DNA from 3 places in the Rhizobium sp. B230/85 genome. Region 2 is predicted to be linked to each of the others. Evidence: riboswitches for the same ligand, from Rfam matches in the RefSeq annotation. Region 2 holds a riboswitch; each other region holds the start of a gene.
The links. Region 2 has a riboswitch for thiamine pyrophosphate ahead of thiB (thiamine ABC transporter substrate binding subunit). Riboswitches for the same ligand answer to the same signal wherever they lie in the genome.
Positions count from the first base shown of each region.

Region 1 (10,229 bases), 1.3 Mb from region 2:
ATCGCCCGAGACGGTCGGACGAGCCCTCGACTGGAGGGCGCTGGCGCCTCTGATGGCGGGTTCGTCGAGCAGTCGTGGCGCATCTGTCGATATTCTGGTGCGTCCGGAGGACGTCATCGCCGATGCCGAAGGGATCGAATGCAGCGTTGAGGCGGTGCTTTACGAGGGCGAACGCTATGCCGTGCGGCTAGCTCTGCCCGATGGCCAGGTCCTGCGCGCCTACACCCGCCATTCGGTGTCACCGGGCGACCGGATACCGGTGGTCATCCGCGCCGGCTGGAGGCTGTAGCCACTGAATGGCGATCTCCCTCATGAGGTGGTTGTCGCCCTCTGCCAGCTGTGTTTCAGTCGAGTGTCGTTCAAAAGGAGTCGCCATGCAGAGCACAGCTTTTCCAATCTTCGATCTCGGCGCCTATGAGGCTGCAGGGGCTTCCGATAAGCGAAGGCTTGGCAATGTTGTCGATGATATCTGCCGCTCGACAGGCTTCCTGGCAATCGCCAACCACGGCATCAGCGACGGCATTATTCAGGACATCTGGGCTACGACAAAGGCCTTCTTCGACTTGCCCGCGGCAGAGAAACAGCAGGCCAGTGCCCCTTATCCTGGCTATCCCTACGGTTATCTCGGGCCCGGCACGGAAGCGCTGGCTAAATCGCGTAACGTCGAGACACCGCCTGATCTGAAAGAGAGTTTCAATGGCGGGCCTCTGGCCGTACCGCCGGGTATGACGGATACGGAGGCGCTTAGCTTTTGCTATGCGGCGACGATCTGGCCATCTGCTCCGAAGGGTTTCACCGAGGCCTGGAAGAACTACTATAGCGCAATGGAAGACCTTGCTGCGCGGATCATGCGGGTGTTCGCGACGGCACTGCAGCTCGACGAACATTTTTTCGATGCCCATATCGACGCTCCCATCAGCGCCCTCAGAGCTCTCAATTATCCGGAACAGGCAGTGTCTCCCGAGCCGGGGCAACTGCGTGCGGGTGCGCATACGGACTATGGCAGCCTGACGATCCTGCTTCCGCAGCCGGGATCCAAGGGACTTGAGATCATCGCACCGGACGGCAGCTGGACACCGGTGCCGCCGGTACCCGGTGCATTTGTCATCAACATAGGCGATCTCATGGCGCTGTGGACCAACGACCGCTGGGTCTCGACTATGCACAGGGTGGTCAATCCGTCTGCGGAGGAGGGTGGGCTACAGCGTCGCCAGTCACTGGCCTTCTTTCACCAGCCGAACTGGTTTTCGGAAATCTCCTGCTTGCCGTCTTGCGTGGCGCCGGGCGATAGCCCGAAATATGCGCCTGTCCTTTCCGGCCCCTACCTCATGGGCAAGTTCAAATCGACCGTCACAGGAAAGGCCGGCTAAATTTCCCGATATCGAGATGCCATCGATGCGGTGGCTTGCACAGGCAGCACGCATCTCGACTTTCCGACCTCATGACCCTGGAATTTATAATGAACACGACACGCATCGAAGAAACCGCCGGATGGCCGCCTGAGAAGACTGTTATTGCGGTTCCTGCCGTAGAACTGCGGGTGCTGGCCGGCGACCATCCGGTCCATCTTGCCAATGCCGATGCCATCACGGCCAACTGGGCAGCGGAGATTGCCGCCAACCCGACGCTGTTCGACGGCCGGATGGTGTTCCAGCGACGTCTGGAGATCACCTCTTCCGGAATTCGCGGCGAGGGTCACGTGGTGCCGTTCTCGTCCTTCATGTGGTGGCGCAAGCAGGCGGATCGCAGCGGCGGCTTTCATCTGTTCGGTTATCCCGTCATCGCCAGCTCCGATGGGGCGCTGGTGGCAATCAGGATGGGCGCGCATACCGCCAATCCCGGCCAGGTGTATTTTGCTGCCGGCTCGCTAGACGAACACGATATCGTCGACGGTTTCTGCGACATAGCCTCCAATATGCGTCGCGAGGTAGGGGAGGAAACCGGGCTCGATCTGGACCTTGCGACGGCCGATGGCGGATATTACGGGGTCCACCAGAACAGCACCGTCACGCTGTTTCGCATTTTCCGTTTTTCGCAGACGGCGGAAGAATTGGTGGCGGCAATCGAGCGGCACATGATTGACGACGAGGAGCAGGAAATTGCCGGCGCTGTGGTCATTCGTTCGGCCGATCCGAAGGCTCAGCCCTACCACGGGAGTATGGTGACCATCCTCGACTGGTATTTCAATCGGCAGGCTTGAGCCAGTCGCCTTGCACTTGGCAGCGCGGTCGGGCAGGTTGCCCGTCGTCGAAGATTTCAGGAGGCTGATTTGGCTCGCAGTTACGGCATCTACGATGTGTTCACCGATCGCAAACTGGCCGGCAATCCGCTGGCCGTGATCTTCGACGGGGACGGGCTCGGCGACGCGGAAATGCTTTCGATCGCGAGAGAGATGAACCTTTCGGAGACTGTCTTCGTCTGCTCGTCGACCAATCCTGCCCACAGCGCCAGCTTGCGGATATTCACGCCCGGGCGTGAACTGCCGTTTGCCGGCCATCCGACCGTCGGCACCGCTATAGCTCTTGCCGAGCGCAATCATGCCGGAAATGGCGGCGAACTCGATCTGGTGTGCGTGCTCGAGGAGAAGGTCGGACCGGTGCGCTGCGCCGTTCGCCTCCGCCAGCAGCAGGCGAGCTTTGCCGAATTCGACCTGCCGCGCAAATCGCAGCAGATCACCCTGCCGCTCGACAGGCTCGGGATCGCCAATGCCCTGGGATTGCAGCCGAGCGAACTCGCTTTCGAGAATCACGTCGTGTCGCTGTGGTCGGCCGGCGTGCCGTTCCTGCTCATTCCCGTGCGCGACATAGGCACCGCCGGGCGTGTGGAGTTCGATCCGCAGCTCTGGGAGAAGACCGTGCCCTTCGTCGACGGGGCATTGGCCTCGGCCTACCTCTACTGCCGAGGCGCGGTCAACCACACCGCAAAGTTCCATGCGCGGATGTTTGCCGCCGGCATGGGCATCGTTGAGGATCCTGCAACGGGGTCCGCAGTCGCCGCGCTGTCCGGCGCCATCCATCGTTTCGACAGGTTGCCGGATGGCCATCATCCGATCATCGTCGAACAGGGCGTGGAGATGGGCAGGCCGTCGCTCATCCATCTGCACATCGATGTCACCAATGGTGAAATTTCCAATGCGCGTATTGGCGGCCAGGCTGTTCGCATCGCGTCCGGAACGCTGGATCTTTGATTTTAAAGGGTTTTCTGACTTATCCGGTTTTTTTTGACAATTCGGCAAAGAAAATTCGTCAATCGGCTGGACAATGAAAGCGATCCTATTTATATCGCCCTCACACCGGAAGAACAAGCGGTGCGGGTGATTAGCTCAGTTGGTAGAGCAGCTGACTCTTAATCAGCGGGTCGTAGGTTCGAGCCCTACATCACCCACCAAATTCTCTTTAAAATCAATTTGTTGTAGGTATCCTTGGAGGATACCTACGGTCCGGGTACGCAAGTTCCGGTCTGGATCTTTCCGCGAATTCTATAAAATTCGTTAAGGAATTTCGCGCTTAGCGCGTCATCCGATAACCCCACCATTGTGCCGAATGCGTCATGTTACTAAGTTATGTATATCGGGACCTGCGAGGAGGATCGCCGATGGTCGATCAGGGAGGTGATGATGATCGAGGCTTCCACGCTTTTTCACGCTTCTGTTCACTACAGGGGCATTGCGCTGCATAACGGCGTACTCACCCTGCCACGCCTGCGGGCCATCGTTGGCAAGACGGCTCCGAAAAAGGCGAAAATTACCGATGCGGATATTGTCCGTGCGGTCACAAGCCGGGACGGGACGTTCGAACTTGACGGATGGCGGATCAAGGTCTCTGCCATCCACCAAGTCGATCGCCCTTAGTGCTGTCCAAGCCCTCAATCTTATCCAAGCCAGGTCTTTTTCAAAAGTCTGGAACTAAAGTGCTCGCTGAAGGGTTGCGCCGGCAGAATACAGAACTTTTCAGTGCAATTGAGCCGGGATCAAAATGCCACCCTGCACGTCAGGCGCGCTGTGGGTAGTGATCTGCCTGGCCAAGACCGGCTTTGGGAGATTGCTGGGCAGCAAGAGCAGTTGCAAATGATTGATCGGGTGATAACTGACCTTTCGGGGTTACCGGATTAAGAATTTTCAAGCGCACATATTTTAAAATTATTCGAATCGGAGCTTTTCTTGCGACAGTTATTTTGGGCGGTTATCGCAATCGCCGTCGGTCTTGCGGTGTCATCGGCCTCAATGGCGCAATCCCTTGCTGCGCCGAAGTCTGCGCCGATCCTGGTGATTTCGGGTGACATCACAAACACCAATGTTGCGGGGACTGCGCAGTTCGACCTGCCGATGCTGGAGGCCCTCGGCATGGAAAAGATGTCGACCAAGACGCCCTGGTACGAGGGCGTGGTGACGTTCGAAGGCGTGCCTATGGACAAGCTGATGAAGATGGTCGGGGCCAAAGGCACAAGCGTCCGCGCAGTCGCGCTCAACGACTACGCCATCAACATCCCGATTTCCGATTTCGCCGAGTACGGCACAATGCTGGCGATCAAGCGCGACGGTCAATATATGCCGGTTCGCGACAAGGGACCGCTGTTTATCGTCTATCCGTTCGACAGCAACAGCGAGTTGCAGACGCAGACATATTACGGCCGATCAGCCTGGCAACTCGCCAAGCTCGTCGTGGAGTAACAGGCGTTGCGAAGCACCACCGTTGCGTTCAGGAAGATCCAGTGGGTGCTCGCCGGGGTGGTCTGCTTTTTCGTCCTTTCTTCTTCCTATCTCTCCTATGTGATCATCGAGCGGCAGGAAGCCCTGCATCAGGTCGCAGGCTATAACGAGACCTGGAGCGTCAGCCAGACGTCCTCGGAATTGCTGCGGCTCGAAAAGACGCTGCTGGCCTATTCGGTCCCGGGTAGCGGCGTGTCGTTGAAAGATGTGCGGCTTCGGCTGGACATCATGTTCAATCGTCTCGGCGTATTGGAAAACGCCACCTTTCGAAACTTTGTCCGCAACGACAATTTCAACAAGTTGGCCATCGAACAGCTGAAGACGGCGCTTGATACGGTCGACCGTTCGATGCCGGCGAGCGATACGGCGCCATTCGATCCTCAGCCGGCATTGAAGATCCTCGCCGATATCGAGCCCGATGTCATTGCGCTCGGTTCCGCTGCAATCGAAAGCGGTGCGAAGAAGATCGATGAAGACGAGGCCGGTCTTGAGCGGCTGCATCTGATCTATACGGGCCTGACCGCTGGCCTCATCCTCTGCGGCATCGCTCTGATCATCCTTCTTGTCCAGCACAACCGGCTGCTTGCGCGCGCGCGCGACAAACTCAACAGGGCAACGGAAGAGCTGCAGCGCACATCGCGGGAAACCGACGCGCAGAATTTTCGCTATCTGACGGCCTTCAACAACATGACGCAGGCGCTGTGCATGTTTGACAAGGACGGCCGCATGATCGTCTGCAACGACCGCTTCTCGACGATGGCGGCGCGGCCGCGCGGCATCGCCAGCGGTACGTCCATCGACAGCATTGCCAAAACCTCCGAGTCCGGGTCTGGTTCTTCGACCTTCGAACAGCTTCTTGCCCTCCAGATTCCGCTGATCAAGGAAGCGCGGCGCGGCGTCTTCATGCATGAGGCTTCCGATCGCAAGGCCTACGTGGTGACCCACGAGCCGCTGCCGGAAGGCGGCTGGCTTGCGACCTACGAGGACATCACGGAGCGGCGTCGGCTGGATGCGCGCATCGCCCACATGGCCCATCACGATGCGCTGACCAATCTGGCGAACAGGGTGCTGTTCATGGAGATGCTGGAGCGCAAGCTGAAGGAGGCAAAGCGCGACGGCGACGCGGTGGCCGTATGTTTCCTTGACCTCGACGGCTTCAAGGATGTCAACGATACGATGGGGCACCACGTTGGAGACGAGCTTCTGCAGCGGGTATCGCAGCGCCTGCTCGCCCATGTCGGCCCCCGCGACGTCGTCGCCCGCATCGGCGGCGATGAGTTTGCTGTCATCAATATCCTTAAAGCCAACGAGGATTTGAGCGAGGAAGCCAGCGAGAAGGAGAGCCTGGAGCTGCCGATCCGGCTGGTTGCAGAGCTGACGCGTCCTTACCTGTTGGACGATCACGAGGTGACCATTGGCGCCAGCGTTGGCGTGGCAAAGTTTCCCCAGCATTCCTCGGATCCGGAAGAACTGTTGAAATACGCGGATCTGGCCATGTACGAGGCCAAGGCCGAAGGGAAGGGACGCGTGCGCGTCTTCCGTCCTGACATGGACGAGCGGCTGCTGGCGCGAAAGGCGCTGGAAGTCGATCTGCGCAAAGCGCTCAAGCGGCGCGAGATGGAAGTTTACTACCAGCCTCTCGTGGACACCGCGACGCGTCAGGTATCCGGCTACGAGGCGCTGTTACGGTGGAACCATCCCCGGATGGGTCAAATCCCGCCAATGGACTTCATCCCGATTGCCGAGGATACAGGGCTGATCGGCGCGCTCGGTGCGTGGGTGCTCAACCAGGCCTGCGCCGATGCCGTGCGCTGGCCTGACCACATCACGGTCGCCGTCAATCTTTCCCCGATCCAGTTCCGTAACGACAACCTGATCCAGACGGTCGTCGCGGCCCTGACGGATAGCGGGCTCGAGGCCGGCCGGCTGGAGCTGGAAATCACGGAATCCGTCCTGCTCGATGCAGGCGCCCATACGGCGTCGACCTTGCTGGCCCTCAAGAAACTCGGCATCTCGATTGCTATGGATGATTTCGGTACCGGCTATTCGTCGCTGTCCAATCTCAGAAGTTTCCCCTTCGACAAGATCAAGATCGATCGGTCGTTCATCCGCGAGTTGACCCTGCATTCGGAATCACTGTCCGTCGTCCGGCTCATCACCGCTCTTGCCCAGACCCTGGGGATGTCGACGACGGCGGAGGGCGTGGAGACCGAGGAGCAGTTCGCCGTTCTCCAGGAGATCGGCTGCACGCAGGTTCAGGGCTATCTGTTCGCCAAACCGAAACCGGCGCGAGACCTCGGCAACGATCCTCGACAGTAATGCTGGCTTCCCCGGTTGATCTCAGGATGACGAGGGGCTATGGGCAGATATAGTGATATCGAGCGTGACGTGGCCCATGGTCGGGCCAAAGCGGCAGAAGGCCTCGTTGATCGTCGCAAAGACCGCGCCGGCATCGCCGCGCAGCTTGGTGCAGAAGTTCTTTGAACTGTGGAACACGCCGGACTGCTTGAGGAAGTCGATGCAGCCGTAGATCTCGTCCATGTGCTGATCGATGCCGAGAACGTAGAGCGAGAATTGCGCGGAGACAGTCTCTCCCGTCAGGGGCGTTTCGCGAACGGCTGCGAGAGCCGCCTGCTTGCGTTCTTCGAGCGGTAGGGTGCTGACCATGCTGGTGCTTGGCGTGCAGATCGGATCGTCGGGTTCGCCGGGGCAGCCGCGCGATACCGTGGCGTGCAGTACGCAGTGCTTGCCCGATGAGGCTGCCGCCACGAAGAGGTCGCGCATCGCTGGAAATAGTACGTCGGTCGAGCCGACCAGCAGGGTCGAGAGATCGTCGGTCGACACCCGCATCTGGTCACGATAGGGGTCCAGAGCACCGAGCGCGCCGTGGATGACGCCGACGAAATCGTCGGTCATCGGATAAAGTGATATTTGTGCGCCTGAAAACATTTTAGCCCGCCTCGCTCCGCTGGTATTATCCAGATCAGCTTTAGGGTTTGGAAGCATGTGCGCTTCGGTCTCAGCCCCGGCAATACGGAGCACCCCTGTCGATCCCCTCTGATAGCATGGAGCGGAAGAGATAAAAGCAGATTTTTCCCGGGTCGGCCGAGGGAGTGGAACTGCAAGGTCATGGCAGGCCGCATGCATCCTTTTGCCGCCTGACCCGTTTGCGAGGCGAGAGTTGCGGCTTGCAACGCGCAGGGACGCCATCAGATGAAAATTGCGACCTACAATGTAAACGGCGTGAACGGTCGCCTCGAAAACCTGCTGCGCTGGCTCGACGAATTCAGTCCGGACATCGTCTGTCTGCAGGAATTGAAGGCGCCGGACACCCGCTTCCCGGCTCGGGAAATCGAGCGGGCAGGCTACGGGGCGATCTGGCATGGGCAGAAAAGCTGGAACGGCGTGGCAATCCTGGCGCGGGACGCTATGCCGCTGGAGACCAGACGCGGGTTGCCCGGTGATGACGATGGACAGAGCCGTTATATCGAGGCGGCAATCGGCGGCGTCCTGGTCGGCTGCCTGTACCTTCCGAACGGCAATCCGCAACCAGGCCCGAAGTTCGAATACAAGCTAGCCTGGTTCCAGCGCCTCGCCGACTATGCGACCGAGCTTCTGGAGCTCGAGGTCCCGGTCGTCCTTGCCGGCGATTTCAATGTGATGCCGACCGAACTCGACGTTTATAATCCGAAACGCTGGATCGACGATGCGCTGTTTCATCCCAATGTCCGCTACGCCTTCCGGGAGCTCCTCGATCAAGGCTGGACAGACGGCATACGGCAGATGCACCCCGATCAACGGATCTATACGTTCTGGAAATATCTCCGCAACGCCTATGCCCGCGATGCCGGTTTGCGCATCGACCACTTCCTCCTCAGTCCCTCGCTGGTCGAGCGGCTGTGCGACGCCGGGGTCGACAGGGACGTCCGCGGCTGGGCGCATGCCAGCGATCATGCTCCCGCGTGGATCACGCTCGACGACTAGGGACGTCAAGGCGCTCCATGAACGCCTTGAATGCCTCGAGAAACGGTCGTTGCCCCCGCAGCAGCTTGATTTCCGCCTGATCGAGATCGAACCAGCCGGCGCGGTCGACTTCCGGAAAACTTTGTATCTGGCCGGATTTCGGCGGCCACTGCATTTCGAAACTGTTGCTGACGATCGCGTCTGCATCGATCTCGGCATTGGCCGCGAAAGCGACGACGACTTTGCCACCAGGCTGTCTGATTTCCCCGAGCAGCGTGAACGGACCGTCGAGGCTGGTGCCGATCTCCTCGCGGACCTCCCGGCGGGCCGCGGCGAGATCGTCCTCGTCCGGTTCGATGCCGCCTTTTGGAAGCGACCAGGCGCCTTCGTCCTTGCGGGCCCAGAAGGGGCCGCCCGGATGGACGAGCAGGACTTCGGGTGCCCCATGTGTGGCAAAGCGGTAGATCAGTACGCCGGCACTGCGTTTCACAATCTCAACTCTTCGCGTCAGCCTTGAGGGATAGCCCGAAATCTCGATAGACACTGAGACAATCGGTATAGCTGAGAGTTCTGCTCTCGCCATAAGAAACATGGGCGTTGGAAGCGCCTATACCTGCCTCTTCGGCGACGAACAGGATAGCCTCACCCAGTGACAGGCCTACAATCATGTCGTCGGCGCCGTCATCGCTGTCGATCCCTGTTATCGTTGCGGCAAGTGCGCGCTTGGAGAAGACGACCTCTCGCTCTGCTGGCCTCATGTCTGCGGGTCCTCCCGTTCGGCACGGCTTCAGCCGCGCAATTCTGGATACTTGCGCTGCAGTTCGCTGTCGTCGGAGCAGGAGGTGTCAACTGCGGACAACTCGACCGATACTGCTTCGCCGACGTCGAGTTCGCCATCATGATGGAGTTCGACCTGGTCTCCATCGTGCCTGACGAGGGTCGCAGACGATGTGAAGCCGCGTTTTAGCAACCAATCGCGGGGTGCCTTGACGAGCAGGGTAACAGCAAACTTGCCATTCTCTTTTTCGGTCGCGACAGTCACGCTGTAGGAAACTGGCGCGGTTTCGTTGGCCAGCTCAAGCTTGCCGGTCGCGTCTGCCTTGTGCAGGGTGTTGGTCATGATGATCCTCTCATTGTCATGTTCAGAAACAAATTCGGGCCCTTGAAGTTCCGATCCGTGCCGTTCGATGGCGTGCGTGGCAAATTGCCGAACGCTCATCCGCAGCCTGCAGGCTTCAGTGCCGCCATCCTTCAGATTGAATTCGGAGACTTCGGTGGGGAACCATGACGCGCAACGCTGGTTAGTCTGGTCCAAGCCGACCAAAAGGAGACAGGCCATGAACGGTTATCCCAAGCCGCCATTTCCCACGCAGTCACAGTCCATCCCCGGCAAGACGGCCCGGATGGATCCGAAGCCCGACCACGGGGAGAGCTCCTACAAGGGGTCCGGACGTCTGGCCGGAAAGCGCGCCGTAATTACCGGCGGCGACAGCGGCATCGGTCGCGCCGTCGCAATCGCATTTGCGCGGGAGGGTGCGGATGTGCTCGTTTCTTATCT
Region 1 covers NZ_CP072156.1:2,633,903-2,644,131, reverse strand. Annotated here, with positions in the region: gene J5289_RS12820 (ABC transporter ATP-binding protein) at 1-289, shown strand, start outside; gene J5289_RS12815 (isopenicillin N synthase family oxygenase) at 375-1,370, shown strand; gene J5289_RS12810 (NUDIX hydrolase) at 1,460-2,200, shown strand; gene J5289_RS12805 (PhzF family phenazine biosynthesis protein) at 2,270-3,187, shown strand; tRNA gene J5289_RS12800 (tRNA-Lys) at 3,312-3,387, shown strand; gene J5289_RS12795 (hypothetical protein) at 3,563-3,850, shown strand; gene J5289_RS12790 (molybdopterin-dependent oxidoreductase) at 4,223-4,669, shown strand; gene J5289_RS12785 (bifunctional diguanylate cyclase/phosphodiesterase) at 4,676-7,027, shown strand; gene J5289_RS12780 (YkoF family thiamine/hydroxymethylpyrimidine-binding protein) at 7,049-7,657, opposite strand; TPP riboswitch at 7,652-7,764, opposite strand; gene xth (exodeoxyribonuclease III) at 7,922-8,692, shown strand; gene J5289_RS12770 (NUDIX domain-containing protein) at 8,676-9,164, opposite strand; gene J5289_RS12765 (hypothetical protein) at 9,166-9,429, opposite strand; gene J5289_RS12760 (hypothetical protein) at 9,459-9,995, opposite strand; gene J5289_RS12755 (SDR family oxidoreductase) at 10,009-10,229, shown strand, end outside.
Region 1: it holds a riboswitch for thiamine pyrophosphate, as region 2 does, so the genes downstream of both, J5289_RS12780 (YkoF family thiamine/hydroxymethylpyrimidine-binding protein) here and thiB (thiamine ABC transporter substrate binding subunit) in region 2, are expected to answer to the same signal.

Region 2 (10,229 bases):
ACAAGATGTCGACGCTTGCGTTTTGCGCCCTGTAAAGTCAACGAAATGAGGCGTCTCATGAGCAGCACCACAGACAAGGCATCCGGTCTCGCAAACGAAGCGATCGGCAACATCAAGCAGGGCGTCGGCAAGCTGGTTGGCAGCGAAAAGCTCCAGGCTGAAGGCAAGCTGCAGGAGATCAAGGGTGAAGGCCAGCAGGCCGCCGGCGAAGCAAAGGCCGCTGTTAAGGACGGTGCTCAGAAGGCATCAGACTATCTCGACAAGAAGCTCTGATTATCCAGTCTGCGGGCTCTGAACTCAGCCTAAACGCGGTTACTGCGCCTTTTATAAATGGCCATTCGCCCGTCAACAAAGACGAGGTCGAGGAGCCCCGCAAGACGATAGTCCGAACTTTGACGCGCCCTGCCACCCGACCCCGGATCACGGTGGAAGCAGGCAGGAGCGCGTCAACTATCCCCACAGTCACAAGAATTGCCTCCGAGGTCAAAAAGAGTACGACCGCCCTCGGATGCGGGTCTTTCTCAATCAACTTTCGAACATCAGGACTCGACCCATGACAGACCCCGTTGGCATCAACCGCCGCGCCGAACTCGCCTACGCTGCAGACCCGAGCGACTCTGCTCTTTTCAACAAGATTTCCTGGGGAGCGATTTTCGCAGGCGTCGCCGTGGCGCTTGCCGTCCAGTTCCTTCTCAACCTCCTCGGTGTCGGCATCGGTGCTGCCGTCGTTGACCCTGCCAAATACGACAATCCGTCCGCCAGCTCCTTTTCCATCGGCGGCGGCATCTGGTTCGTCGTTGCGGGGCTCATCGCCGCATTCGTGGGTGCTTATGTCGCCGGGCGCCTGTCCGGTCGGCCAAGCAAGTCGACGGGCTCCTTCCATGGCCTGACAACATGGGCTGTAACCACGCTGGTCATCCTGTACCTGCTGACCACATCGATCGGTGCCGTGGTGGGCGGCGCATTCAGCGGTCTCGGCAGCATGCTGGGCGGCGTTGGACAAACAGCAAGCACAGCCGTCTCGGCTGCCGCTCCAATGGCTGCAAACGCCAACAACCCGATGGCAGACATCGAGAAGCAGATCCGCAACGCCAGCGGCGGCAACGATCCTGAAGCCCTTCGCGCAGCTGCTGTCAGCGCCGTACAGGCAGTGATCACCGGCGACCAGGCAAAGGCTGACGATGCCCGCAACCGTGCTGCAGATGCGATTGCAAAGGCTCAAAACATCCCTGTCGATCAGGCTAAGGCGCAGGTTGCCCAGTACGAAGCAACGTATCGCACGAACATGGAAGCAGCCAAGCAGAAGGCTATCGACGCCGCGCAGACAGCTACCAAGGTTGTGTCCAGCGGCGCCATCCTTGCCTTCATCGCCCTGCTGCTCGGTGCAGTCGCCTCGTGGTTCGGCGGTTCGGTCGGCACTCGGGCAATTCCGGTCGCTACAGTCGCAGTCAACAGAGGCGTCTGATATTTAGGCTCTTCGGCGATATGAATACCAAAGCGCTCCCCATTGTCCCGCCGGCAATGGGGAGCGCTGCGCTTCGGGCACTGCTTGAAAGGCAACTCAACCTTCATCGGGCATCGCAACATTTTTTTGGCGGTGGATGCCCAGGCCGCTGACGGTCTACGACTTGAACAGCTGCAATATGGCATTGGGCATCACGCTTATCTCACCCCCCATCTTCGGCAACGGCTGCCATGCCGAGGCTTTGCCCCAATCCGATAACGGCCGCCACGATCTTGTGGCTCCCGGCATGGACGTCCATCGTCTTTACGAAACCGGCATTGATCTTCAGCTTGTCGACGGCAAAGCGTCGAGACGGGTGAGGCTGGAGAAGCCGGTTCCGAAGTCATCGAGGGCAATCCCGAAGCCTGCACTCTTGAACTGCCGGCTACTATCCAAAGCGAGTTCCTGATCTTCGATCAGGACGCTTTCGGTAATTCGATATGCGCACGATGAAAGGCGAAACCGGACCGCGCGATGGTGGAGGAAATTTCATCGAACAAGCGAGGATCACGCACGTGCAAGATGCGGTCGGGCGCGACGGTGACGCTATTCGGCGATGATCTTGACGCGGTCGCCGGGAGAGACGGATGAGCCTGTCTGGAGCGCATTGATCAGCTTGAAGAGGTCAAGCTTGCGGTCGGTCCCCATCATGCGGGAGGCGAGCGTCGTGATGTTGTCGCCCGGCTGGACGGTGAGGACGCGGACACGCAGCGGTTTCAGCGATGCGGCTTCGGCCGGTGTGATGTGGCGGAAGCTGGCGCGAAGGACATCAGCCGTCTGCTCCAGTGCTGCGCTGCCCTTGGGAACTGCGGTCAGGAAACGAAATATCTGCGACTTGTCGCGAATGACGGTCACGTCGAAATCCCAACGGTCGGCCGATGCCCGTGCCGTTGCCGCCTCCATGCCGTTTACGACCATCGGCTTGATGGTTGCCGGATCCAAGCCGGTGACCCATCCGCTCGAGATATAATTGGTCAGCGACTGGTTCTGCGTGTCGGCGACGCCATCGAAGCGGACGGCTATGTCGCCGGGGCCGGTCGCCAGCACTGCCTCGACCTTGTTGTCGATGCGGAATTCCGGCGGCACCTCGAAACGGATACCGAGGCCACCGTGCAGGAACACCTGGCCACGAACGTAACCTTCTTCCGGGCTGTCGCCATAGAGCAGCCCATCGATACCGTTGAGATAATAGTCGCGGCCGGTGTCTCCGACCTTGCCCTGCTCGCCGAACTCGCGGGCATGCTCGCGCGCAAGATCGATGCGCTGCGGCGTGCTCGGATGGCTCGATAGGAAGTCGAGGCTCTGGTCGGCGTCGGAGTTTGCCGACTGGTAGCGACTGTAGGCTTCCATCGAATCCAGGAAGCGGGCGGCGGCGTAGGGGTCGTATCCGGCCTGGCCGAGCGTGCGAATGCCGATCTCGTCGGCTTGCAATTCCTGCTGGCGCGAGAATGCAGCCAGACGCAGCTTGCCGCGCGCCAATGCCTGCTTGCCGGCGATGTCGCTGGAAAGAACCTCGCCGACGACGCGGCTGGCGATGACCTCAGCCTCTTCGCGCTTCTGCCGCTCGATGCCGTGATTGGCGGTCACGTGGGCCATCTCGTGGGCAAGCACGGCCGCCACTTCAGAAGCATCGTTGGCGAGCGCCAGCAGGCCACGGGTGACGTATAGGTAGCCGCCCGGTAGGGCGAAGGCGTTAATAGCCGGCGAGTTCAGAATGGTGATGCGGTAGGATTGTAGCGGATTTTCCGAGACGCTGGTGAGGGCGCCGGCAATGCGGGCCACAAGCCGCTCGGTCTTTGCATCCTTGTATTCGCCGCCATAGCTGGCAACGATGCGGGGATGCTCGCGTGCGCCCATCTGGGCGCGGGGATCGTTCTTCTGGACTTCCGAGACGATCTGCGGATTGGCCGATGGCGAGACGTTTGGCTGGTACGTCTGGTCCATCAGCGACTGGCAGCTATTCAGCACTGTCGCTGCTGCCAGCAGCAGGACGTAGCGCCGGCACGACGTAGCAGCGCCGCGCAGCCTGGAAGGGCGCAAGCGTGTCCTCGTTCGTTCCATGCGCTCGGGCTGCTTCAGGACTTCAGTTCCGCTTGTCGTGTCTTAATGTCGGCAGGTCGCAAGATCGCGCTGATCGTCGTCCCACATGCTCGAGGTTTAGATCCATCCGCGCTTTCGCGCCGCATTTGTCGATGGTCTGCTCCCACTGCTCTAACTGATTTAGGCCTTAGTTGCATAGCGAGACTCTGCTTAATTGTGGCGTCGTTGCATTTTGGCAAGCATCGGTTCGAGATTACATTGTCGTGCAACACCGAAATTGCGGCAAAAGTCGTGCCGCGGCGCGATCATGGCCTCAAATCTGCAAAAAGCGCTGCAAAGCGGGCAGGCCGAGTGCCTCGAGAAAGCCATCTATCGGGGCTGTCAGGCGGATTTCGCCGGCATCGATGAACACCGCATGGTCGGCAAGCTGACGCACTTCGCGCGGATCGTGGGAGACGATCAACACCGTGTTGCCGGTCTCGCGGTGCAACTCCTTCAGCAGGTCGGCCATGCCGGCGCGAAGGCTGGGGTCTAGGGATGCAAAAGGTTCGTCCAGCAGCAGGATCGGCCGGTCGCGGATCAGCGCCCGAGCAAAGGCTGCGCGCTGCCGTTCGCCGCCGGACAGAGTGCCCGGCATCCGCTTTTCGAAGCCCTTGAGACCGACGCGTGCGAGGGCATCCGAGATCAGCCGGCGATCGTCGGTGCTGAGCCGCAGCGATGGGCTCAGCCCAAGACCGATATTGGTGAAGAGGTCGAGATGGGCAAATAGGTTGTTATCTTGGAACACCAGCGACACGGGCCGCTCGGCTGGGCTCATCGCGGTGACATCGGTGTCGTTCAGCATGATACTGCCGCTATCCGGCGTCTCGAAGCCGGCCAGCAGATTGAGAAAGGTCGATTTGCCGGCGCCCGACGGGCCGGTGACGGCAATGATCTTGCCGGCGGGAAGGGTGCACTGGAAGCGGAAATCGTGGCCGCCCAGCCGCAACCGCACGTCCGACAGGATAAGATCGGGGAGAGAGTTCACAGCCTGCCGCCTTTCTCGGCCCTGGATGCCTGGCCTGCGGTTCCGGCCACCGTCAATGCGAGGCAAAGCAGGCCCAGCAGCAGCGCATAGCCATCTGCGTCGTTGGTACGATAGCTGCCGAGCCGGCTATAGACCAGCCATGGCAGGGTGACGATATTGCCGGAGCCGAAAAGCGCCACCGCACCGAGGTCGCCAAGCGACAGCGCCATGGCGAAGGACAGTGCCGTAAACAGCGGCTTGCGCAGCCCGGGCCAGTCTACGTGGCGCAAGCGGGAAAAGCCCGTGAGACCGAGACTTGCTGCCAGCCGACCGGTGCGGGCGGTGTGAATGGCAAAGGCCGGTTCGACGACGCGGATGACGAAGGGTAGCGCCATCAGCATGTTGATGCAGACGATGAGGGTGGCCGCAAACCGCGTCGGATCTCCGAAGGGACGCAGCGCCATGAACCATCCGGTCGCCAGCACGATCGGCGGCGCCAAGAGGACAAGCGATGAGGCGGCACCGAGCGTCGCCGAAAAGGCGCGGAGGCCTGTCGTGCCTTTTCGCACCGACGAGATGGCATAGCGGGCTCGCACGATTGCCAGCGAGAGGATGACAGCGAGCAGGCCGGCGGAAAGCGCGATGGCAAGGCTGGTCAGCAGCGCCTGCAGGAAGACCGGCTGGCTGGCGAGCCCGCCGAGGTTGGCCTCCATGCCTGCCACCGCGACGGACACCAGCGGCAGCACGATGAACAGCGCAACAGTCGCGATCACCGCGCCGTCGGACAGTTGCGCCAGACGCTGCCGCCCGTCGAGGCGGCGTGGCGCCCTGCCGGTTGCGGGGCCCGGATCGTCCGGCGCCGGCAGCAGCGCCATCACGGCAAGCACGGCGCCGGTCATCGCAACCTGCAGCAAGGCCAGTGCAACGGCACGGCCGGGGTCGAAGTCGAACCGCAGCGCCTGATAGATGGCAACTTCGATTGTCGTGGCCGCCGGTCCGCCGCCGAGCATCAGGACCAGGGTAAAACTGGTGGCACAGAGCATGAAGATGAGGCCGGCGATACCGGGGATGAGTGCCCGCAGCACAGGCCATTCGATGAAGCGGAATACGGCGCCCGGACGCATGCCAAGGCCGGATGCCATCAACCAGTATTCCGGCGGCACGCGCTCGAGGCCCGGCAGCATCAGCCTGACGGCGAGCGGCAGGTTGAAAAACACATGGGCTACGAGAATGCCGGAAAGCCCATAAATGCTGACCGGTTGTGCGAGGCCAAGCGTCTGCAGGGCGTCGTTGACGATGCCCTGTCGGCCCCAGATGCCCAGAAGCCCCATGGCGCCGATCAGCACCGGAAGCCCCATCGGCACGGCCATGAGGCGGATCAGCCAGAGGCGGCCGGGAAAGTTCCGTTGTCGGGCCAAGGCACGCGCCACGGGGATGGCAAGCGTTACCGACAACACCGTCGAGAGCGTCGCCTGCAACAAGGTGAACCGCAGGACCCGCAGGATATAGGGATCGAGCAGAGGAGCGTTGCCTTGCGTCTCGATGCCGGCGGCGAGCAGTGCGCCGACAGCAAGGCCGACGAACAGCAGAATGCCGGCGAGGCTGATAGCCCCGCCGGTCAGTGCTTTCGCTCGCTCGGATTTCGTCAGCATAGGGCTCGATCAGTTGCCGCTGGTGGCGGCCAGCCATTCGTCGATCCAGGCCTTGCGGTTCTTGTCGACTTCGGCGGGGCTCATCAGGAACGTCTTGGTGGGTACGACGAGCTTGCCGAAAGCATCCGGCAGCGGCTCCGAGGTGGCGGCGACCGGCATCATCCAGTTGTTGGTCGGGATGATGTCTTGAAAAACGGGTGTGATCATGAATTTCAGGAAGTCGCGCGCCAGATCCTTGTTGGCAGAGGTTTTCGTCAGGCCTGCTACCTCGATCTGGATGTAGTGGCCTTCCGAGAAGGATGCCGCCTGGTAGCGGTCGGTCTTGTCGGCGATCATGTGATAGGCTGTCGACGTCGTGTAGGAGAGCACCATCGGCGCTTCGCCCTTGGTGAACAGGTCATAGGCTTCCGACCAGCCAGGCGTGACGGTCAGGATGCGGCCCTTGAGCTTTTTCCATGCTTCCGCAGACTTGTCGCCATAAACCGACTTCACCCAAAGCAGCAGGCCCAGGCCCGGCGTCGAGGTACGCGGATCCTCGATGACGATCTTCTGCGACGGGTCTCCCTCAACCAGTTCCTTCATGCTCTTCGGCGGGTTCTTGATGACCTGCGTGTCGTAGACCACTGCGAAATGCCCGTAATCGTAGGGAACGAAGACGTCGTCCTTGAAGTCGCCCGGCAGCTTCACGGCCGTCGTGTCGATGCCGGCGGGCTCGAACAGACCGGTATCCCTGGCTTCATCAACGAGATTGGTGTCGAGACCTAGAACCACGTCCGCCTTGGTGTCCTTGCCCTCGAGTTTCAGGCGCGACAGGAGCGCGACGCCATCGGTGACGGCGACATAGTTGACGGTGCAGCCGCAGGTCTTTTCGAACGCCGCCTTGACCTTGGGGCCGGGGCCCCAGTCGGCGGTGAAACTCTCGTAGGTATAGACGGTCAGTGTCTTGTCTGCTGCCTGGCTGGCATGAGCGGTCAGAAGTGTCGTGCCGGCCGCCAGAACAAGGCCAGCCATAAATGTCGTCAGAGATCGGGTGGGCATCGAAGCGCCTCCTCCTTGGTTCGCGTTAAAACGGAGAATAGGCGCTGTCGATTTCGCGCGTCTAATCCCTCCGCCGGTGTTAACCGGATCAGGTTCCGCGGGTTGGCTGGTGAAAGCCTCTCAGCCAGATGTCCGGATGGACATGAGGCACCCCGTTAGAGCGAGGAAAGATGTAGCGGCGGGAGGGGTGGATGGCAAGGGGCCCCGACACGCGCGAAGCCCAGCTTTATCAATCCGCGACGTGGGCTGCAGCCGCAGGGTCGATCGTCTTGGCAATGGTTGCGCCCGGTAGCTGGACGTTCTTAAGGCAAAGTGCGGTGACCAGGCCGACAAGGCAGATGCCCGACGCCGTCAGGAACAGCGGGTTGAAGGCGGCAGCGTAGGCTTCGGCCACGGCTTCGCGCGTGGCAGCCGGCAAGGCCGCCATCATCTTCGGCGTGACTTCCTCGATATTGCTGACGCCGGGGATCGACAGGCCGACATGCAGCAGGCGGGAGCCGATGATGGCGCCGTAGATGGAGATGGCGATCGAGGCGCCGCCCATGCGCGACAGCGTGACGGCGCCGGTGGCTGCTCCGATATCGCGGCTAGAGGCTGCGTTCTGGATGCCGATGACCGGCACCTGCTGGGCAAGCCCGATGCCAATGCCATGCAGCAGCATCAGGCCGCCGATCAGATAAACCGGCGTGCCGGCATGGACTTGCGACAGGGCCGCAAAGGCAATCATGCTGCAGGCCGCACTGCCGATGGCGAAGGGCTTGTAGCGCCCGGTGGCCGAGATAAGCCGTCCCGCCGACAGCGAGCCACAGACGATGCCGCCGGTCAGGAGAATGAACAACAGGCCGGCAACCGAGGGCGAAAGGCCAGTGGTCGTCTGCAGGAATAGCGCGAAATAGTTGACCATTCCGATGGCGATGGCGCCGCTGGTGAGCGAGGTGATCAGCAACAGCCCGAAGGTCGGATTGCGGAACAACTGCATCGGCACGATCGGCTCCGGGGCGCGGCGCTCGATGAAGACCCAGGAAATGGCGCAGACGATGCCGAATGCGATAATAGCGAGAACTGCCGGGGACAGCAGCGATCCGAACAGCTGGGTACCGTCAGCGGCAAGCACGATGCAGGTGGTCGTCATCGCCAGCACGATTGCGCCGGCATAGTCGATCTGCGGCTTGCGGGCGGGTTTCCGGTAGGGGAGCATGGTGATGAGGCCGGCAAGGACGATGAAGCCGATCGGTATGTTGACGAGAAAGATCGAGCGCCAGCCGAACAGGTCGCTCATCGTGCCGCCGAGCACCGGGCCGATGGCGCCTGATGCCATCAGGACCAGGCTGGAATAGCTCTGGTAGCGGGCTCTCTCTCGAGGCTCGAACAGGTCGGCGTTGATCGAGAAGATCGATACGAGGATACCGCCGCCGCCAAGGCCTTGAAGGACGCGGGCAGCAATCAGCGTGTTCATCGACACGGCAAGACCGCAAATGGCGGAGCCGACGGTGAAGATGGCGATCGCGGTGATCATCACGTATTTGCGGCCGAAAAGGTCGCCCAGCTTGCCGTAGACCGGCATGACGGCGCTCAGCGAGAGGAGATAGGCAGAGCCGATCCAGCCGAAACGCTCGAGATGGCCGAATTCGCCGACGATGGTCGGGAGCGCGGTCGAGACGATCTGGTTGTCGAGCATCGCCATGAACATGGCAACCATCAGGAACAGATAGAGTATCAGCCGGCGACGGGGATCCGCCACAAGGGGCGCAGACGGCAGGTGCATATCCATGGGGCTTCCTATCCAGAGTGGCCGTTATATGTGCTGATAGCATATATCTGTCAAGCGCATTTGAATGCATTCTGCATATTCAACTTTTCGCGATGATCTGTTACCGTGGCGGAATGACAGTAACCTTGAAGACAGACGAACCGGTTTCGATGGATGCGCAGGAGGCGTATATCCAGCATATCGGACAGGTGATGACGCGGATGCGGCTGATGACCGGACGCCGGATGATCAGCCGGCTGGCAATCCAGAACGTGGCGCCGGACCTGGAGCTCTCGCATCTCGACGTGCTCGACGCGATCAGACGGGCGGAGGCGGGGGGCGAGGTGACGGTCGGCGCGGTTGCCGAGATCCTGCGCATCGATCCGTCACGGGCCAGTCGTATCGTTGCCGAGATGGTGACGCGTGGCGTCCTGCGCCGCAAGGCATCGCAGGCGGACGCAAGGCGCATCGTCGTGGTGATGAGCGCGCTCGGCCAGCGGCTGCTTGCAGAGGTGCAGGCACAGAAGCGGGCGCTCATCGGGGATATCGTTGCCGATTGGTCCGAGGACGACATGCAGACCTTTTCGCGCCTTTTCGATCAGTTTATCGGTGGCTTCGAGGATGCGTTTCGGGTGCGCTACCGGGATTCGGATACCTAAAGGCGCCCATTTGACGGATGACAGACTGTCGCTCTTCCCTATCGACCGGTCTTTGCGCTATGGGCTTGGCCCATGAGTTCATCCACCTTCACGATCCTGCTCGGCGGAGCGCTGCATCTGACGGAGCGGCTTCAGGCGGCAGTCGCCGGCAGTCGCTTCATCGCCGCCGATGGCGGCATGCGGCATGCGCAGGCGCTTGGTGTGGTACCGGAACTGTGGGTCGGCGATTTCGATTCGAGCCCGGCCGACCTCGGCGAGGCCTTTCCGAATGTGCCCCGGCAGCCTTATCCTGCCGCCAAGGCCCAGACGGATGGCGAGATTGCCATCGAGGAGGCAATCCGTCGCGGTGCCCGTCGCCTGGTGCTTGCCGGCGCGCTCGGAGGCGAGCGGTCCGACCATGCACTGGCGTTGCTTCTCTACGGCGTCAGCCTGGCGGAGCAGGGGTTCTCGATGCTGTTGACCTCCGGCGAGGAGGAGGCCGTGCCGCTGATCGCCGGTGCCATGGAGATAGATCTTCCCGCCGGCAGCCTGTTTTCTGTGTCCGGCTTCAGCGCGCTCGATGGCCTGTCTATTGACAACG
Region 2 covers NZ_CP072156.1:215,935-226,163, reverse strand. Annotated here, with positions in the region: gene J5289_RS01130 (CsbD family protein) at 58-273, shown strand; gene J5289_RS01125 (PhnA-like protein) at 554-1,465, shown strand; gene J5289_RS01120 (EAL domain-containing protein) at 1,790-1,900, opposite strand; gene J5289_RS01115 (M48 family metalloprotease) at 2,051-3,565, opposite strand; gene J5289_RS01110 (ATP-binding cassette domain-containing protein) at 3,858-4,571, opposite strand; gene thiP (thiamine/thiamine pyrophosphate ABC transporter permease ThiP) at 4,568-6,202, opposite strand; gene thiB (thiamine ABC transporter substrate binding subunit) at 6,212-7,240, opposite strand; TPP riboswitch at 7,289-7,405, opposite strand; gene J5289_RS01095 (MDR family MFS transporter) at 7,470-9,011, opposite strand; gene J5289_RS01090 (MarR family winged helix-turn-helix transcriptional regulator) at 9,125-9,649, shown strand; gene J5289_RS01085 (thiamine diphosphokinase) at 9,722-10,229, shown strand, end outside.

Region 3 (10,229 bases), on a different replicon from region 2:
GGCACCTGTGCTGCTGACGTCTGCCTGTGTGGCGCTGGTTGGAAGTCTTGGCTTCGTGGGTTTGATCGCACCCCACCTCGCCCGGCTTTCGGTTCGTGGCAGCCAGGGCGGGTTGCTGGGCGCAAGCGCGCTCTATGGCGCGGCGCTGGTTCTAGCCGCAGACACGATCGGGCGGGCCGCATTTGCTCCACACCAGTTGCCGGCCGGCATCGTCATGTCGATCGTCGGCGTCCCCGTTCTCTTGACGCTTCTCTGGAAACGCCGCGGTCAGCTTTAGGATGACAGAATGAAAAGATCTTCCGCATTTGCCGCCGCCATCATCGCTCTGTCGATGGTCTCGTTTACTGCAGTCCAGGCAGCAGAAATGCGCTCCTTTACCGACGACGCCGGCAGGGTTGTCGAAGTGCCGAAGCGCCCACTTCGGATCGTCTCGATGCACGACCTCGATATCACCATACCGCTCATTGAACTCGGCGCACCACCCGTCGCCAGCCATGGCCGTGCCGGCGTCGACGGCAAGCCATATCTGCGCTCGAGCCCGATCCTGACAGGTGTGGATTTCGACAATTCCGGCATTCAGTACATTGGCGCTGTCACCGCCGACATGGAGGCTGTGGTCGCGGCAGGACCAGACCTTATCATCACCGAACCGGGGCGCACGACGCCCGTCGAACAACTCGCTAAAATAGCCCCGACAGTCGTCATCGACGATACCTCGGGCGGGGCGCCGCACATATACGAGAAACTTGCCGACCTGACGGGAACTCAAGGCCGCCTTGCGGTGCTCGACCGGCGCTACAAGGTCCAGATAGAGCAACTGAAAAAGCTGGTGGATACCTCCAAGGTCACCGTCTCCGTAATGCAGGCGCAGAATGGCAAGGTGAGCATCTACCACACCTATCGTTCGCTTGGTCGTGTCCTTCGAGATGCCGGTTTCAGGTTCCCCGAGATCATCGACAGCATTCCGGAGGGCGGCCGCGTGGAAGTCAGTGCCGAACGACTGCCGGAGCTCGATGCCGACTATATCTTCGATACATATCGGTCGGATATCGGCGGCACGCCTGCAGACGAGATCGCTGCCATGAACAAGATACTGCCGGACTATTGCCGCTTCCTCGCAGCCTGCCGCGAAGGCCGTTATATTGTCCTGCCCAGGGAGGAAGCGATCTCCAATTCATACGCGGCCCTTTCGCTGATGGTCTCCGTCGTCCAGTCTCAAATTTCAGGCCGGCAGCCACCGATGCCGTCGAAATAGAACCGCTTGGGACAAGAGGGCGCTTTGGCCTTCAAACTTTGGGAATAGACTATGCCAAAAGAACCAGATGGCGCGCCTGGCAGGACACGGCGGCCGCGACGCATCGATCGCTTTGGCGAAAGACTGAAGAGCCGCCGAGGGTCTCTTTCGCCAAGCCTGATCAGCGTTGTGGACTATATCGATCAGCACCGCCACGCGGTCCTTGGAAAATCTGCGCTCGAAATTGCCGCTGATACCGTGACCTCGGATGCAACCGTCATCCGCGCGATCAAGGCGCTCGGATTCGAAGGCCTCATCGACCTCAAGGATACGCTAGAGTCTCATATCGGCGAAACAGACTCGCCTTCCGAAAAGATGGCCGCGACGACGGAGGCACTCGACGGCGGCGCGGATGCCGCGATCGATTTTGTCATCGACGATCATCGAAAGGCGATGGCGGCACTAGCGGAACCCTCCAGTCGCGAGGCGCTTAAACTGGCGGTGCCCCTGCTTCTCGAGGCACGATCCATCGGGGTGTTCGGGATAGGCGCGTCCGGTATCATTGCAAGCTACGCTTCCCGCCTTTTCCATAGAAACGGCTACCGGTCCTATACGCTGAACGCTACAGGGATCGCTCTTGCCGAGCAGTTGCTGTCAATGGAAAGCGGTGACGCGCTCATTATGATGGCATATGGCCGACCACATCGCGAGGCCATGGCCACGATCGGCGAAGCCAAGCGTCTCGGCATCCCCATCGTCATGCTGGTAGGACAGCCCGACACCGTGTTGCGTCGGCATGCGGATGCATCGATCGTCATTCCAAGGGCGAAGACGGAACACGTCGCCCTGCACGGCTCCACCATGGTTTGCATCGAAGCGCTGATGCTGGCGCTGGCCACAGTTGCGCGCGACAGGACATTGAGATCGCTTGATCGCCTCATCGACTTGCGCAACGCCGTGAGGCCGAGCAAGAAATAACGCCGCGATATAATCGGCTCCTGAAGTTTGCGGTTGCGCTCATTGGACTAAGCGCCTCCCAACTCCTTCCATTGGGCATAGAAATGGTGCACCGGACCGCGGCCCTTTCCTATCCGCAGATCTCTTGAAGCGGCTAGGGCTGCGTGCACGTATTCTTTCGCCATTCCGACAGCGGTCGGCAGATCGTGTCCGTGGGCGAGTTGGGCGGCAATGGCTGCTGACAGGGTGCAGCCGGTTCCGTGACCATTGAGTGTTTCGAGACGCGGTGATCTGAAGGCATGGAAGGTGCCGTCGATGGTCAAAAGGGTGTCGACGCATTCGCTACCCTTGCCATGACCGCCTTTGATCAGCACCGCACGTGCGCCCTCGTTGCGCATCTGCAGTGCCTGCCGTGCAACCTCTTCCGGCGTTTCTGCCACCGGCAGGCCCGTCAGGATTGCTGCCTCGAAGAGGTTCGGCGTTATGATATCGGCTCGCGGCATCAGTGCCAGTTTCAACTCAGCCACCGCATCGTCGCGGAGCAACCTGTCTCCGGATGTTGCCACCATGACGGGATCGAGCACGACAGGTCTGTCGAAGCCCCGAAGGCCCTCGGCAACGGTCCGGATCGTGTCCTCGCGCGACAGCATGCCGATCTTGATCGCGTTGACGACGAGATCAGCGAGCACCGCCTGCATCTGGGCTGCAACCATGGAAACGGAGATATCCTCTATGGCCGAAACGCCCAACGTGTTCTGCGCAGTGACGGCGGTCAGCACGCTTGCGCCGTAAACGCCGAGGGCGGAGAATGTCTTGAGGTCCGCCTGGATACCGGCGCCGCCGCCGCTGTCCGATCCGGCGATGGTAAGGGCTATCAGCGTCATTTCTCGATTTCCCCAAGTCTCCACGGTGCCGTTGCTGCAAGCCATTGCCGTGTCCGGCCTTCCGGGTCTTCATGAAGGGTGATGTCGGTAACGACAGCTGCGCACGCAGCCCCATGCTCCAACACCAGCGGTGCCCGCTCGGCAGTGATGCCGCCGATGGCAACGAGGGGAAGATCGCCAATCCGGCGCTTCCATTCGGCAACCCGTTCGATCCCCTGTGGTTGCCATTTCATCTTTTTGAGGATGGTCGGCCAGACCGGCCCAAGCGCGACGTAATCCGGTCGAGCGTCAAGCGCCGTGTCGAGTTCGGCGACATCATGGGTGGAAAGCCCGAGCTTCAACCCGGCCGCGCGAATGGCGGCAAGGTCTGCCCCGGCAAGGTCCTCCTGTCCGAGATGGACGAAGTCGCATCCCTCGTCGATCGCCAGCTGCCAGTAGTCGTTGACGACAAGCTGGCATCCGTGAGCCAGGCACACGGCCCTGGCGCGCCGGATTTCCCGCCGCAACTCGGTCTCAGACTTGTCCTTGACGCGCAACTGCACGAGTTTCACGCCGAGCGGCACCAGGCGCTCGATCCAGTCGGCACTGTCGTCGATGAGGTAGAAGGGATCGAGCCTCATTGAAACACCGCCTTGCCGATGACGGGCGTCGAGGGAACGGCCATGTCACGCGGCTCCAGCATGCCGGACAGATAGGCAAGCCGCCCCGCATCGACTGCTTTCGCGAACGCCTCGGCCATGACAGGCGGATCGCCGGCCATGGCGACGGCGGTGTTGAGCAGCACGGCGTCGTAACCCAGTTCCATGACAGCAGCGGCATGCGACGGCCGTCCGAGGCCGGCATCGACGATCAGCGGGATCGCGGGGAAGGCCGCCCTGAAGGCAACGAGCGCCGACGCATTGCGCGGACCCGCCGCCGAACCGATTGGCGCGCACCAGGGCATCAGCACCTGACAACCAGCGGCCAGCAGTTTTTCCGCAACGACGAGATCGTCCGTCGTGTAGGGAAAGACGCAAAACCCTTCGTCGGTGAGGATCCGCGCTGCTTCGACAAGCTCGAACACATCCGGCTGCAGACTGTCGTGATTGCCGATGACTTCCAGCTTGATCCAGTCTGTCGCGAAGATCTCCCTTGCCATCCTGGCAGTCAGAATGGCCTCCGAGGCACTATGGCATCCGGCCGTGTTGGGCAGGACACGCACCCCGAGTTGACGGATGAGTTCGAAAAATGCGCCTCCGGTTCTGCCGCCGGAGGTTTCGCGGCGAAGCGACACCGTGACGATCTCGGCACCCGACCGCCTGACCGCTTCGCCCAGCACCGCCGGCGACGGGTAACGCGCCGTTCCGAGCAGCAGGCGCGACGACAGTTCGGTATCGTAAAGTTTCAGCATCGATCAGCCCCCCTGCATGGGCGACAGGATTTCGATCCGATCGCCGTCTTCGAGGCGCCTGTCCGCCCTATCCTCGCGGTGCACGAGATCGCCATTGACTGCTGTGGCCAGCCACTCGCCTTCGTATTCCAGCACGGCAAGTAGCTCCGCCAGCGTTGCCGCCTGCAGAGCCTGGGCTTCACCATTGACGATGAGTTGTTTCATCGGGAAAACTCCTTCCTGGTGGACATGCCATTGGAAAGGCGTGTTGCGGCCTTCACGGCCATGGCGGGCGCCAGCAGAAAACCGTGGCGGTGCATGCCGGCAATCGCCAGCCCCTCCCCGGTTTCAACCACGCGCGGGACATTGTCCGAGAAAGCCGGACGGATGCCGACACCGGTTTCCACCAGCCGCGCCTCGCCGAAGGCTGGGTGAAGCGCATACGCCGTGTTGAGCAATTCCATCAGCGAACGTGCCGAAATCGGCCCGTCATCCTCCGTCTCGATCATCGTCGCGCCAACCATGAAGCGGTGGTTGGCGCGCGGCACGACATAGATGGGATGGCGCGGATGCAGCATCCGCACCGGACGCGACAAACTGATCTCCTCGGTTTCCAGATGCAGCATCTCGCCCCGTACGCCACGCAGCCCGGTAATGTGGGGGATCGCCGCCGGTCCGGTGCAATCGATTGTGGAAGTGTAGTGCCGTTCCGGCAGCTGGCTGGCACCGAAGTAGAACCGGCTGCCACCCCGGCCGAGAGCTTCGGCCAGACGGGTCAACGCCCTCCGCGGATCGAGATGGGCTTCGGACCAAAAAAACAGCGCCTTTTCGAACCGCCCGCCAAGCGATGGCTCGAGCTCGGCGATGCCATCCCGGTCGACCCAGACGTGGCCTGTCGTACGGGAGGCAAACCGGACGAGATCCGGCATGTCGCGCGGCTGTGCCACCACCAGCGTGCCGTTGCGAACGACCTCGCCCGGTACGGCGTCGCTCCACCAGTCTGCAGCTCCCCAACCCAGTGTCAGAACGCTCTCGTCCGCCGCCTCTCTTTCGCAATAGGGCGCAAGCATTCCGCCGGCAAAGGACGATGCTCCGAGCCCTGCCGCATCCCGGCAATCCACAATATCGACTTCATGGCCGCGTTTGCGCAGTTCATACGCGACGGTCAGTCCGGCGACACCGGCACCCCTGACAAGAAACCCCGCCATCAGGCTTCACCGACTATCGTCTCGGCAGGATTTTCCACCGGCATGTAAAGATCGCCGCCGTCACGATAGCGGGCAGCCATCGCCTCCAGCCCCTCCTTCTGCGCTTCGGCACGGATCTCGTGCGAGATCTTCATGGAACAGAATTTCGGGCCGCACATGGAGCAGAAATGCGCCACCTTGTGCGCCTCCTTCGGCAGCGTCTGGTCGTGGAAGCTGCGCGCCGTATCCGGGTCGAGCGAAAGATTGAACTGGTCCTCCCAGCGGAATTCGAACCGTGCGCGCGACAGCGCATCGTCACGCAGGCGTGCGCCCGGATGGCCCTTGGCGAGATCGGCCGCATGGGCGGCGATCTTGTAGGTGATGACGCCGGTCTTGACGTCGTCGCGGTCGGGCAGGCCCAGATGTTCCTTCGGTGTCACGTAGCAGAGCATAGCGGTGCCGAACCAGCCGATCATCGCAGCGCCGATTGCCGACGTGATGTGGTCGTAGCCGGGGGCGATATCGGTGGTCAGCGGTCCAAGCGTGTAGAACGGCGCCTCGCCACAGGTCTCCAGCTGCTTGTCCATGTTCTCCTTGATCTTGTGCATCGGAACATGGCCCGGTCCTTCGATCATCACTTGGCAATCCTTTGCCCAGGCGATTTTCGTCAGTTCGCCAAGCGTCTCCAGCTCCGCGAACTGGGCGGCATCGTTGGCGTCGGCAATCGAGCCCGGACGCAGTCCGTCGCCCAGCGAAAACGTCACGTCGTAGGCGCGGGCGATATCGCAGATCTCGTCGAAGTGCTCGTAGAGAAAGCTTTCGCGGTGGTGGTGCAGACACCACTTGGCCATGATGGACCCGCCACGCGAGACGATGCCGGTCACGCGGTTGACGGTGAGGTGGATGTAGGCAAGGCGGACGCCGGCGTGGATGGTGAAATAGTCGACGCCCTGTTCGGCCTGCTCGATGAGTGTGTCGCGATAGACTTCCCAGGAAAGATCTTCGGCAATGCCACCCACCTTTTCCAAAGCCTGATAGAGCGGCACGGTGCCAATCGGCACGGGCGAATTGCGGATGATCCAGTCGCGGATATTGTGGATGTTGCGACCGGTCGACAGGTCCATCACCGTATCGGCGCCCCAGCGGATCGCCCAGACCATCTTCTCGACCTCCTCCTCCATGGACGAGGTGACAGCAGAGTTGCCGATGTTGGCGTTGATCTTCACCAGAAAATTACGGCCGATGATCATCGGCTCGCTTTCGGGATGGTTGATATTGGCCGGAATGACGGCGCGGCCCTCGGCCACCTCACGGCGCACGAATTCCGGCGTTACGAAATCCGGGATGTGAGCGCCAAAACTTTCGCCATCCCGCAACGAGGCTTCACGGACAGCCTGGCGTCCGAGATTTTCGCGGATGGCAATGAATTCCATCTCGGGCGTGATGATGCCGGCGCGAGCATAGGCAAGCTGGGTGACGGCCCGGCCGGGAGCGGCCTTCAGAGGCGCATCGCGAACGGGAAATTCCGGCGTCAATCGCTCGCCGGTGGCAAAGCCGTTATCCTCCGGCATGACGTGGCGGCCTTCGTAACGCTCAACATCGCCGCGCGCCAGGATCCAGTTTTCCCGCAGGCGCGAAAGACCGCGATCGATCGCAACGATATGGCCTGGATCGGTGTACGGGCCCGAGCTGTCATACACGATAACAGGCGGCTCCCCCGCAGTCGGATGCAGGGAGATTTCGCGCATCGGCACGCGAATGTGGGGATATCGCTGGCCTTCGACATGGATTTTGCGGGAGGCCGGGAATGCGCCCGAGGTGACCGTCGGGCTCTGGTTTTTAGAGGCAATATTCATCGTGAGGCTCCAAGTTTGCGTTTGGAGACCCAGTCCTAGAGCCGGAATGATGGAAGAACGCCGACACGGAATCCGGGATGCGGATCTGTAACTGCAGCAGCGCTTTGCACCGTCCCTACGCCAGTATGAACTGGATCAGGTTCAACGGGTCACTGCGCGCGATAGCAGAATCTCAGCCCCTTGACGGGACACCCCTGGTGAATACGACAAAGCCTATGGCAGCCCGACGAAGGCGTCAAGGGGATGAAAGACGGTACAGTTGGGCACGGTGCGAAGCACAGGCGCGGGGGTTTATGGGAGCTGAACCGGTGGACGTTGAAACTAATGATGCGGGCAGAGATATGCGCTGGCCCGGCGCTGCGTTTTAGGTGCGCGCATCAAGGCCCCTTGCGACGAAGCGCCCCTACACCCACTGGCGCCTCCTGGCTTGTCTACTGAGTGTCATACAAGTGAACCGGAAGACTCTATTTTTGCGAGGAAGGCGTACAATATTGTCCTGATATAGGGTATAATCTGGCGAAATGCCTCGGCTCGGCCGGGCGTTCTTCAGATAGAGGCTGTGCCATGCTTTCTACCATTCGACGGGACCTGAAAGACAATATCGGTGACCAGTTTCGGGGCCTCCGGCATCTCATCCACACATTGAGCTCCGAGGCACCCGCCATCAGCGTCGCCAACCAGCCATTGCCACCCCTTCCGGCAGAGCTAAGCCGTCTTGTCGGCGGCACTTTGCAGACGGTGGATGGGGTGATGACAACGTTGCAATCGCTCGTCACGCCTTTGCGGGATCTGCGGGCGCCGGAGGCAGGGTTCCGGGAGTTCTCCTTCTACTTCGGTGCAGCGAGCGGAGCAATCTCTGGCGACGAGGACGAACTCACCGACGACCTTTACACGGCGCTCAAGCTCATCACCAAGGGCGTTGGCCCGGCCCGGCTCATCCTGAAAGCGCGCGTCACGGCAGCGGCAAGGCAAGTCATGACGGCGTCCAGAAGCGAGCGATGGACCTTGGACGACCTCGGCACCTGCTGCGCAACAGTTTTCGTCGCGTTTGTAAAGCACGAGCCAATCGCGAGCGTTGGCAATGTCCATGACAGCGAAACCTGGAAACTCTATGCGGCCCTGTCGCTTGCGTTCGCACTTTCGATTTCAGATCGCCTCACGGGAAGCGAGTTTCAGTCGTTTACGCCGGATGCGATCACGGTTTGCAATCTCCGCAGCGAGGTCTTTCAGGAAGCCATCAGGTCCGGCTTGCGAACCGAAGCACTGATTAAAACCTGCACGAGCCTTCTCAGACACCTTCCCTGAAGCTGTGCGCTGAACATTTGACAGTTTCTTATGCATATTGTACAAATTAAGCGCAATATTCGGGATAATTTGTCCTGCCGGAGTTACGCGCTTGGATCTGCTCACCCAGAATGAGATTGCAGCAGAGCCTGATTTCGGACATCGGCTCCGCCAACTCAGATGGTTTCGAAAGTCATTTCGCAGCAGTGCGCAGACGCTATCTGCGCGTTACGGACTGTCTGTCACCATCGACGAGGACAAGCTTGCAAAGGTATTCATCGACTGGGTCGAGGTGCTGGATGCGAAGAAGAGCCTAGCGACTGTGAACCGTGCGGATTTCATCGTTTTTGCCGGCGGTCTCGCATTGAAAGAACTGATCAAGGCGCGGCCTGCGAAAGTCGATCTGGTAGAGGCAAAAAGCGCCGTTCCGGTCCCCGGGATTGTGGCCTTCTGGCCCGAGGGTTTTCTTTACACCAACTATTGCATCAGTGCGGTCATAGCCGTGCATCAGCAGGAATTCCAGTCGACATTGCCCCTGTCGGGCGGTGTCGATGATCTGCGGACCTGGTGGTCGTTCAAGGAGAACACCAGCGAGATGCCTGCCTATGCGGTCGCATTTCTCGACAAGTTTTTTGGCGGCGAGCCCAACTGGGCGACACCTGATCTGCCAGAGATGCGCGTCGGCATGCTCGCCCGGCAAAATGCGGAAAACAAGTTCGATCGGGCCCCGAGCACAGAACGGCTGGTAGCGCCGACCATTTGAGCGCCGCGGCGATCGGCTTCATGATCGCTCAGGCATGGAAGTGAGACTTTTCCTCCAGCCCATCTTCGCAAGGAGACTTTGGGGCATCCGGGTGGATCTGATCCACCCGGACTTGCACTATATGATCATCGCCATCGGCGTTTCGATGTATGTCCTGAAGGCTCCGATCAACTCTGCCGCGAGAGCGCCATCCACTGCACGGTGATCGGTCGATAGCGTCACGGTCATCAGCGTCGCGGGTACCACAGCCTCCCCGGAGATCACGGCGCGTCTTTCTCCGGCGCCGACGGCAAGGATGGTGGCGTGCGGCGGATTGACGATGGCTGCGAATTCGCGAATGCCGAACATGCCAAGATTGGAGATCGCGGCGGTCCCCCCCTGGTACTCCTCGGGCTTCAGCTTACCTTCCTTGGCGCGGGCACCGAGGTCCTTCATCTCGGTCGAAATGACAGACAAGGTCTTTGTCTCGGCATTTCGCACGATCGGCGTGATAAGCCCGCCGGGTACGGATACGGCAACGCCGATATCTACATGCCGATGGACGATCAGGCTGTCGTCAGTCCATGACACGTTGGCATCAGGAACTGCGGCGAGTGCCATTGCGTAGGCCTTGATGACCATGTCGTTGACGGAAAGCTTGTTGGCTGGCTTGCCGCCGATCGGAAGCGTCGAGGAATTCACCTCGGCCCGCAGTT
Region 3 covers NZ_CP072158.1:103,740-113,968, reverse strand. Annotated here, with positions in the region: gene J5289_RS25630 (iron ABC transporter permease) at 1-277, shown strand, start outside; gene J5289_RS25625 (ABC transporter substrate-binding protein) at 332-1,255, shown strand; gene J5289_RS25620 (MurR/RpiR family transcriptional regulator) at 1,307-2,212, shown strand; gene thiD (bifunctional hydroxymethylpyrimidine kinase/phosphomethylpyrimidine kinase) at 2,260-3,075, opposite strand; gene J5289_RS25610 (thiamine phosphate synthase) at 3,072-3,695, opposite strand; gene J5289_RS25605 (thiazole synthase) at 3,692-4,465, opposite strand; gene thiS (sulfur carrier protein ThiS) at 4,469-4,669, opposite strand; gene J5289_RS25595 (FAD-dependent oxidoreductase) at 4,666-5,652, opposite strand; gene thiC (phosphomethylpyrimidine synthase ThiC) at 5,652-7,487, opposite strand; TPP riboswitch at 7,582-7,693, opposite strand; gene J5289_RS25585 (hypothetical protein) at 8,052-8,792, shown strand; gene J5289_RS25580 (hypothetical protein) at 8,884-9,534, shown strand; gene J5289_RS25575 (dihydrolipoamide acetyltransferase family protein) at 9,652-10,229, opposite strand, start outside.
Region 3: it holds a riboswitch for thiamine pyrophosphate, as region 2 does, so the genes downstream of both, thiC (phosphomethylpyrimidine synthase ThiC) here and thiB (thiamine ABC transporter substrate binding subunit) in region 2, are expected to answer to the same signal.